Regions from separate parts of the Micromonospora sp. DT68 genome, predicted to be linked through region 1. Evidence: riboswitches for the same ligand, from Rfam matches in the RefSeq annotation. Region 1 holds a riboswitch; the other holds the start of a gene.

Region 1 (4,905 bases):
CAGGTGCAGGGCATGCGCCTGGACAACGTGGTGGTGCGTCCACACCGTCGCCTCGTCGAGTACTACGTCGACCTCGCCAACTGGCACCGGCTGTCGCCGGAAGCCTCCGCGCAGATCGTCGCTGGCCTCGCCGGCCTGCCCAGCGAAGTCCGCGACGACGGGGAGGAGGCCAAGCGCTTCGATCTGCTGATCCTGCGGATGCAGCTCGGTTTGCTGGTGCCCGACAGCCGGTTCAACCGGCACCGCACCGAAGTCCAGGAGGTCGCCTCGGCGCTGCTGGAACAGACCAGCATCCCGATGATCCAGCAACGGGCTCAGTTGCTCGACGAGGTGGCCGGCGACGAGTGGTGGCAGGACGTCACGCTACCCATGCTGGAGCTGGCCCGGCGTCGGATGCGTGACCTGGTCCGGCTGGTGCCCAAGGCGCGTCGCACCGTCGTCTTCACCAACTTCGCGGACGAGATCGACCAGGAGGTCGAGGTGCCGTTCAGCGGCGTGACAGTCGGCACCGACCTCGATCGCTTCCGCGCGAAGATGCGCGTCTACCTGCGCACCCACGAAGATCACGTAGCCGTGCAGAAGCTGCGCCGCAACAGGCAACTCTCCGGCACCGACCTCGCCGAGCTGGAAAGGATGCTCGGCGAGAGCGGCGTCGGCGACAAGCAGGACATCGACCAGGCCCGGCGATCCTCCGAGGGCCTGGGCCTCTTCATCCGCTCACTGGTCGGGCTGGACCGCGAGGCGGCCCGGGATGCGTTCAGCGAATTCCTCGTCGACCGGAACCTCAGCGCCGCCCAGCTCGATTTCATCAACCTGATCATCAACGATCTGACCATGAACGGTGTGATGGAGCCGGGGCGGCTTTACGAGTCCCCGTTCAACGGTGTCGCCCCACGTGGTCCCGAGGCGCTCTTCTCCAACCCCGACGCCGACCGCATGGTCTCGATCCTCCGCTCGATCAAGAACAATGCCACCCCGGTGACCGAGGTGGCATAGCAGCCGCAGCATCTCTTTCGCGGCTCGACCAACTGCCCCACCTCCGGGGCAGCTCGACAGGCTGTACGGGCCGCGTGACACGCTGTACCGTCGTCTCGGGAGCGCTCCCACGGCGGCGGCCCGCGTGACGCTCCGTCGAGGCCGTCCGTCGTCACGGGTGTGACCGGACATGTTCGATCGGGGATTTTCCCACTAGCAAGGAACTTGTTCACTTCGATGGATTCATGCTCCATGATGGTTGATATCGATATCCATCTATGGAGGTCCCATGAACGTCTCTCGGCTCGGCGGGCCGATCCTGTCCCTGTTCCGCATCGTGACCGGCCTGCTGTTCACGCTGCACGGCCTGTCCTCGATCTTCGGGTTGTTCGGCGGCAACCCCATGACCGGCAAGGCGATACCTCTCGGCACGTGGCCAGGCTGGTGGGCCGCGCTGATTCAGCTGATCTGCGGTGCGCTGGTGCTTGTCGGTCTCTTCACCCGACCGGCCGCGATTCTCGCCTCCGGTTCGATGGCGTACGCCTACTTCGTCGTGCACCAGCCGGACGGCCTGCTGCCGCTACAGAACGGCGGTGAGTTGTCCGCGCTCTTCTGCTGGTCCTTCCTGCTGGTCGCGGTGCTCGGCCCAGGCTCCTGGGCGCTCGACTCGCTGTTGGCCCGGCGTCGCCCCGCCACTCTGACCGCGCCGATCGCCGAGCCCACTTCGGTACCGGTCTGACCGCGCTCCCACCGCGCGTCGCCGGGGCCTCGACGAGGCGGCCCCGGCGACGCGCCGTGCTCGTCACCCGTCCTGGCCTGGTCGGTTAGCTCACAGCGTGGGATCAGCGCTGGATGCGACGGCCGGCGGTGCCTAGACTCGGCGGCACAACTGAATACCTCATCCAGAGGGGCTGAGGGATACGGCCCGACGACGCCCCGGCAACCACCCCGCGCGCTCACCGCTGAGCGACCCGTGGGGCAGGTGCCAATTCCGTCCCTGCCGCACCGTGCGATGCGGGGAAAGATGAGAGGACTCTCGACATGACGTCGACGCTCGCCGCCTCCGGCATCGACACCTCCGCCAGCCCCGCCCGCGCCCTGGTCTGCCGCGCCTGTTCGGCCCGCTACCCGCTCGCCGCGCAGCACGCCTGCTACGAGTGTTTCGGCCCGCTGGAGGTCGACTACGACACCGCCGCCCTCGCCACAGTCACCCGCGAGCAGATCGAGGCCGGCCCGAACAACATCTGGCGGTACGCCGCGCTGCTGCCCGCCGGTCAGGACCCGGCCACCCGGGTGACCGTCGACCCCGGTCTGACGCCCCTTGTGGCGGCCCCGCACCTCGCCGCCGAGCTGGGCATCACCGCGCCGCTCTGGGTCAAGGACGACAGCGCCAACCCCACCCACTCGTTCAAGGACCGCGTCGTGTCGGTGGCGCTCACCGCCGCGAAGGCGCTCGGCTTCACCCGGTTCGCCTGCGCGTCGACCGGCAACCTGGCCAACTCGGTGGCCGCGCACGCCGCCCGCGCCGGGGTGCCCTCGGTGGTCTTCATCCCCAGCGACCTGGAACAGGGCAAGGTCATCACCACGGCCGTCTACGGCGGCGAGCTCGTCGCCATCGACGGCTCGTACGACGACGTGAACCGGCTCTGCGGCGAGTTGGTCGAGACCGACGAGTTCGAGGACACCGCGTTCGTCAACGTCAACGTCCGGCCGTACTACGCGGAGGGCTCCAAGACCCTCGGCTACGAGGTCGCCGAGCAGCTCGGCTGGCGGATCCCCGCCCAGGTGGTCATCCCGATGGCCAGCGGCGAACTGCTCACCAAGATTGACAAGGCGTTCTCCGAGCTTGTCGAGATCGGCCTGGTCGAGGCGCCGGCCGGTGGCTGGAAGGTCTTCGGCGCCCAGTCGGCCGGCTGCAACCCGATCGCTTCGGCGCTGCACGCCGACACCGACACCATCACCCCGGTCAAGCCGACAGGCATCGCCAAGTCCCTCAACATCGGTGATCCGGCCGCCGGCCTCTACGCGTTGGAGGCGGTCCGTCGCACCGGCGGCTGGATGGAGTACGTCGACGACGACGAGATCCGCGCCGGCATCCGCGACCTGGCCCGCACCACAGGGGTCTTCGCCGAGACCGCTGGCGGCGTCACAGTGGCGGTGCTGCGCAAGCTCGTCGAGTCCGGTCGGCTCGACCCGACGGCCGAGACGGTCGTGTTCAACACCGGCGAAGGGCTGAAGACCATCGACGCGGTGGCCGGTCAGGTCGGCCCGACCCACCACATCAAGCCGTCGCTGCGCGCTGCCCGCGACGCCGGCCTCCTCTGATCCAGCGGCGTCGAGCCGTCCGTCGAGGGCGAGGGATCGCCCGGACGGGGGATCGGGCCGATCCGCCGGGTAACTGGCTTTTCGCAGTGAGTGTAGAAAACCCGCCGCTGCGGACTTGACGACAGGAACCGGACGGCGCAAGATGCTCCGTGCGGGAGGGCATTTCGCCGGAGACTTTTGAAGTTCTTGCGACCCAACGCCGGAGGCGTTGTGCGAGTGTCCCTCCCGACCACGTCCGATCGGGCCACCGGATTAATTCGGTGGCCCGATCGCTTTTTCCGGTGACAGGCTCGCCGGCATGAGCATCACGATCGCGTCCTTCGACGGCGCCGACCAGGCCGCGGTCGACGAGGCGTACCGGATCGGCGCGGCCGCCAGCACCATCGACCTGCCGGACTTCCCGCCGTTCTGCCGGCGACGCTTCGACGCGCTCCTGCACACGCCGATGCCCCGCACCGAGTCGCTCTGGGCACTGGCCCGGCTGGACGGCGTACCGGCCGGCTACCTGCAACTGGACCTGCCCCAGCTCGACAACACCGACAACGCGACAGTCGAGCTGACGGTGCATCCCGAGCTGCGGCGTCGCGGCGTCGGCCGGGCACTGCACGAGTACGGGGTACGCCTGCTGCGCGAGCACGGACGCAAGCGGGTGGTCGCTATGACCGTCTCCACGATGCCCGACGGGCCGCCCCGATCGGTGGCGGGTGACGCGTTCGCCGCCACGATAGGAGCCCAGGCCGCGCTTGTCGACGTGCGTCGCCGACTCGACATCGACAGCATCGACCGGGTCGCGCTGCGCGCTGCGCTCGCCGAGGCCCACACCATGGCCGAGGGCTATCAGTCCGTCACCTGGCAGGGTGCGACCCCGACGGAGTACCTGGCGGACATCGCCTATCTGGACGGCCGACTGCTCATCGACGCGCCAATGGGCGACGTGCAGTGGGAGCCGGAGCAGGTCGACGCCGAACGCATCCGGGGCACCGACCGGGCGTTGGAGGCCAGGGGCCGGCGGCGCTACCACCTCGGGATGCGACACGAGGCGTCCGGTCGGCTTGTCGCCTGGACCCTGCTCGACGTGGGCGCCAGCGCAGACTGGCACGCCTTCCAGCAGATCACCATCGTCGACCCCGCTCACCGTGGGCACCGGCTCGGTCTGCTCGCCAAGATCGAAAATCTGCATCACCTGCTCACCCACGAGCCGGCGGTACGCGTCGTCGACACCTTCAACGCGGCAAGCAACAGTTACATGGTGGCGATCAACGAGCGGCTCGGCTTCCGCCCGGTGGACTCCTGGAACAACTGGCAGCTCACCCTCTGACGGGCGATCGGCGCTACTGCTCGTGCGGGGTCCTCAGGCATGATGGCGGCATGACGGAGACCCCGCATCCCCTGTACGACAGGCACGCCGACACCCTCAACCGTGCGCTGACCGCGATCACGGAGCGGGGCTACTGGTCCGCGTACCCAGAATCCCCAAGCCCCCGGGTGTACGGCGAGACCGCCGCCGCCGACGGCAAGGCCGCCTTCGAGGCGTACCTCGGTGGGGACTTCCCCCTCGACCAGCCCGGCACGGGCCGGCGGATCGCCACCGAGGCGAGCCCGTTC
Region 2 (4,905 bases), on a different contig from region 1:
GTGATCTGGTCGATGTCGGGCCGGTACAGCCCGATCCAGGCCATCGCGTCGGCCTGCTCCTGGAGGCAGCGGTACGTGTCGGCGAGGCCGTTCGGCGAGGCGAACCGGTGCCCCTGGACGTAGACGGCGCTGTCGATCAGTCCCCCGGCGGGCGCGGTGGGCGGTTCCCCCGTGGGTGGCACGCCGACGCGGGTCTCGTACTCGTCGAGCTGACGGCCGAAGCCACCACCCGGGCGGAACCGACGGCCGCCGACCATGACCCGCTCCCTTTTCCGGTGCCGCCCGTCCGGCGGCCTCCCCACCGGGACGCGCTGCTTTCCCCCGGGCCCGCAGCCCGAAACCCGTCGGCGCGCCGCCCGCCAGACGCCCGCGATCGACGGTTTCCCCGCACCGGCGGACGGGCGCCGGTGCGCCGACGGATACTCGCGGTGACCATGGGCGGGACGGGGGTAGCGCCGATGGAGGTTGACAGGCGCGCCGGCCGGCGGACCGACCGGGTGCGACGCTGGCTGCTCGCCGACGCGTCGGAGCGGCCCGTGCCGCAGGGCCTGCACGCCCGCCCACCGGCGCAACGGAACCACCCGTGGTGGAAGGTGATGTGCCTGACCGGCGTCGACTACTTCTCGACGCTCGGCTACCAGCCGGGCATCGCGGCGCTTGCCGCCGGGGCGCTCTCGCCGGTGGCGACCCTTGTGCTGGTGCTTGTGACGTTGTTGGGCGCGCTGCCGGTCTACCGGCGGGTGGCGGTGGACAGCCCGCACGGTGAAGGTTCCATCGCGATGCTGGTACGCCTGCTGAGCTACTGGCCGGGCAAGCTGTTCGTGCTGGTGCTGCTCGGTTTCGCGGCCACCGACTTCATCATCACCATCACCCTGTCCGCCGCCGACGCCACCGCCCACCTCGACGAGAACCCGTTCTGGCCCAGTGGCCTCAAGGGTCACGAGGTGCTGCTCACGCTGCTGCTCGTGGCGCTGCTCGGCGCGGTGTTCCTCAAGGGCTTCGGTGAGGCCGTCGGGATCGCCGTCGTCCTGGTCGCTGTCTACCTGACGTTGAACGCCGTGGTGATCGTCGACGCGCTGTGGCAGGTGGTGACCCATCCGAGCGCGGTCGGGGACTGGACCACCGCGCTGACCACCGGGCACGGCGACCCGCTGATGGTCGTCGCGTTGTCCCTGTTGGTGTTTCCGAAGCTGGCGCTGGGCCTGTCGGGCTTCGAGACGGGTGTGGCGGTGATGCCGCACATCCGGGGGGACCGGCAGGACTCGGAGGACCGTCCACTGGGCCGGATCCGCGGCGCGCGCCGCCTGCTCACCACCGCCGCCGCCACAATGAGCGTCTTCCTGATCACCAGCAGCGTGACCACCACCGTGCTGATTCCGCCCGAGGCGTTCCAGCCGGGTGGCCCGGCGAACGGACGGGCCCTGTCCTATCTGGCGCACGAGAATCTCGGCCAGGTGTTCGGCACGGCGTACGACCTGTCGACGATCGGGATCCTCTGGTTCGCGGGCGCCTCGGCGATGGCCGGCCTGCTCAACCTGGTGCCCCGCTATCTGCCCCGGTACGGCATGGCGCCGGCCTGGGCGCGGGCGGTCCGGCCGCTGGTGCTGGTGTTCACCGGGGTGGCCTTCCTGATCACGATCATCTTCAGGGCCAGCGTCGACGCGCAGGGCGGCGCGTACGCCACAGGCGTTCTGGTATTGATCACCTCGGCGTCGACGGCGGTGACCCTCGCGGCACGGCGGCGCGGGCAGCGCGGGCGCATGATCGCCTTCGGGATCATCGCCGTGGTGTTCGTCTACACGACGGCGGCGAACGTGGTGCAACGCCCCGACGGCGTCAAGATCGCCGCCTGCTTCATCGGCGCGATGATCCTGGTGTCGGCGCTGTCGCGGGTGCTGCGGGCCTTCGAACTGCGTGTCGACCGGGTCGAGTTGGACCCGCTCGCGACGGCGTTCGTCGCCGAGCGTGCCGGGCGTCGGATCCGCCTCATCGCCCACGAGCCGGAGCGACGCGACCTGGCCGAGTACCGCGACAAGCTCGCGCAGACAATGGCCGACAACGACTTCCCCGACGACAGCGACGTCGTCTTCGTCGAGGTCCGCGTCACCGATCCGTCGGACTTCGAGACCGGGCTGCTGGTGCGCGGCAGCGTGGCGCACGACCGCTTCCCGGTGCTCAGCCTGGCCAGTTCGTCGGTGCCCAACGCGCTGGCCGCCCTGCTGCTGGAGATCCGCGACCGCAGCGGGCGACGTCCCCACATCTACTTCGAGTGGACCGAGGGCGGCCCGGCCCGCAACGTGCTGCGTTACCTGGCGTTCGGGCAGGGCGAGATCGCCTCGGTCACCCGGGAGATCCTGCGCCGCCAGGAACCCGACCCGACGCGCCGGCCACACGTGCATGCCGGCTGACCAGGGACGGACGGTGAGCGTGGTCATATCGGCTGGACGATGGACCGGGGTCTGCTGCTAGCCTCGGCGCAGGTCATGAGTGCCAGCGCGAAGCCCCGGCTTGCTGGCCGGCAACCCTCCTCCGCGGTGGGGTGCCCCGGGTGAAGACCAGGCACCGGCAGGACGCCGGTGCAAGCGTGGCCTGGCACCCAGGTCAGCACAGACCCGGGAGACCTCTATGCGCATCCTCAACACCGATCCACAAGCCGACGGCGCGGACTTCCGCGCAGGTCAGGGCGCGCCGGTACTGATCCGGCGGCGGCACGTGGACATGATGCGGGTGTGCAGCGCCGCCTGTCGCGGCCGCGCAGCGCACTAGCGCACTTCCCCTTTCCAAGAACCACCCAAGCGGTACGCCCTCATCGGGCGCACCGTGGGCGGCGCACGTCCACGCCCGCCCCAGACGCGACCTTTCGGAGACACTCGTGCGATTCCTTCCTGCTCTGACCCGTGCCGCCGCTGTCGGTGCCGCCGCGATCCTCGCCGCGACCGCGCTCACCGCCTGCGGCTCCGACGACGCTTCGTCCGAGGCCACCGGCAACCCGTACAACCTGGCGCAGCCCGGCGTGCTGCGGGCCGGCACGCTCTCCGACGCGCCGCCGAACGTGTTCCTCAAGGACGGCAAGTTCACTGGCTTCGACAACGACCTGCTCACGGCGGTCGCCGACAAGCTCGGCCTGAAGGTCGAGTTCGTCGGCACCGACTTCTCCGCGCTGCTGTCCCAGGTCAACAACCGCAAGTTCGACGTCGGCAGTTCCTCGATCACGATCACCGAGGCGCGGAAGAAGACAGTCGACTTCGGCAACGGCTACGACTTCGGCTACTTCGGCCTGGACGTTCCGGCCGGCTCGCCGATCACCGGCTTCGACCAGCTCGCCGGCAAGCGGGTCGTCGTGGTGCAGGGCACCGTCCAGGACGACTACGCCACCGGGCAGAAGCTCGACCCGGTCCGCGTGCCGGACTACAACAGCGCGATCAACCAGCTCAAGGCGGGCACCGCCGACGCGTGGATCGCCCCGGCCGAGATCGGCGACAAGCTGGCCGCCGACAGCAACGGCAAGATCACCGTGGCGGCCAAGCAGCTCAGCCCCACCCCGACCGCGTACGCGGTGGCAAAGGGCAACGACAAGCTGCGCGAGGCGCTGAACAAGGGCCTCGACGAGGTCATCGCGGACGGCACGTGGAGCCGGTTGCAGGCGCAGTACTACCCGGGCCGGCCGGTTCCGGAGGACTTCAAGCCGGGCAGCGGCACGGTGGCAGTGCCGTCGGCGGCTGCGTCCGCGTCCGCCGCGTCCTGACGGCGTACCAGTGACGAGCGAGCAGGGCGGTAGGAGAGGCGACCGATGGATCCGTTGAGCACCCTCTGGGAGACCTTCTTCGACTGGAGGTCGATGCGCGAGGCACTGCCCGACATGCTTACCGTCGGGCTGCCCAACACCCTGATCCTGGCGGTCTCCGCCGCCCTGCTCGGCTCGGTGCTGGGCCTGCTGCTCGCCGTCGCCGGCATCTCCCGCAGCCGATGGCTGCGCTGGCCGGCGCGCGTCTACACCGACATCTTCCGGGGGTTGCCTGCGGCGGCCACGATCCTGCTGATCGGCGTCGGGCTCGCCCCGCTCGGCATGGAGGTCTGGGGGCCCGACCCGTACCCGCTGGGCATTCTGGCGCTGTCGCTCATCGCGTCGGCGTACATCGGTGAGATCTTCCGCTCGGGCATCCAGTCGGTGGAGGCCGCCCAGTTGGAGGGCGCCCGCGCGCTCGGCTTCTCCTGGGCCGACTCGATGCGGCTGGTGATCATTCCGCAGGGCATCCGGCGGGTGCTGCCCGCCTGGGTCAACCAGCTCATCGCGCTGATCAAGGATTCCAGCCTGGTCTACTTCCTCGGGCTGGTGGCCAGCCAGCGCGAGCTGTTCCGGATCGGGCAGGACTATGCGGCAAACACCGGCAACCAGTCCGCGCTGCTGCTGGCCGGGCTCTTCTACCTGGCGTTGACAGTCCCGCTGACGCACATCGTCAACTGGATCGACCGGCGGCTGCGCCTCGGCCGGCCGGCCACCGCGCCACCGGACGACGACGAGGACGAGCCGGCGCTTGCCGGCATCCCGGAAGGAGACCGCCGATGAGCATCGCGACGACCACCTCGGTCAGCCTCGACGCGCGGGACGTACACCTCGCCTTCGGGCCCAACCGGGTGCTGCGCGGCGTCGACCTGACAGTGCCGCGCGGTGCGACGGCCTGCGTGATCGGGCCTTCCGGGTCGGGCAAGTCCACTCTGCTGCGTACCCTCAACCGGCTCATCGAGCCCGACCGCGGCGACGTGCTGCTGGACGGGCGCAGCGTGTTGGGCGACGACCCGGACGCGCTGCGGCAGCGGGTGGGCATGGTCTTCCAGCAGTTCAACCTCTTTCCGCACATGAGCGTGCTGCGCAACATCACCCTGGCGCTGCGCCGGCTGCGCAAG

Evidence for each region. Region 1 has a riboswitch for S-adenosylmethionine ahead of thrC (threonine synthase). Riboswitches for the same ligand answer to the same signal wherever they lie in the genome.
Region 2: linked by a shared signal. The riboswitch ahead of ACPXB1_RS16300 (ABC transporter substrate-binding protein) and the one ahead of thrC (threonine synthase) in region 1 are both predicted to bind S-adenosylmethionine.

Annotation. Positions count from the first base shown of each region.
Region 1 is NZ_JBNCNZ010000004.1:273,814-278,718, forward strand. Features, by position in the region: gene ACPXB1_RS09810 (DEAD/DEAH box helicase family protein) at 1-996, shown strand, start outside; gene ACPXB1_RS09815 (DoxX family protein) at 1,265-1,714, shown strand; SAM riboswitch class I at 1,871-2,006, shown strand; gene thrC (threonine synthase) at 2,017-3,300, shown strand; gene ACPXB1_RS09825 (GNAT family N-acetyltransferase) at 3,599-4,618, shown strand; gene paaN (phenylacetic acid degradation protein PaaN) at 4,669-4,905, shown strand, end outside.
Region 2 is NZ_JBNCNZ010000007.1:371,073-375,977, reverse strand. Features, by position in the region: gene corA (magnesium/cobalt transporter CorA) at 1-257, opposite strand, end outside; gene ACPXB1_RS16305 (amino acid transporter) at 459-2,408, shown strand; SAM riboswitch class IV at 2,480-2,591, shown strand; gene ACPXB1_RS16300 (ABC transporter substrate-binding protein) at 2,873-3,745, shown strand; gene ACPXB1_RS16295 (amino acid ABC transporter permease) at 3,791-4,567, shown strand; gene ACPXB1_RS16290 (amino acid ABC transporter ATP-binding protein) at 4,570-4,905, shown strand, end outside.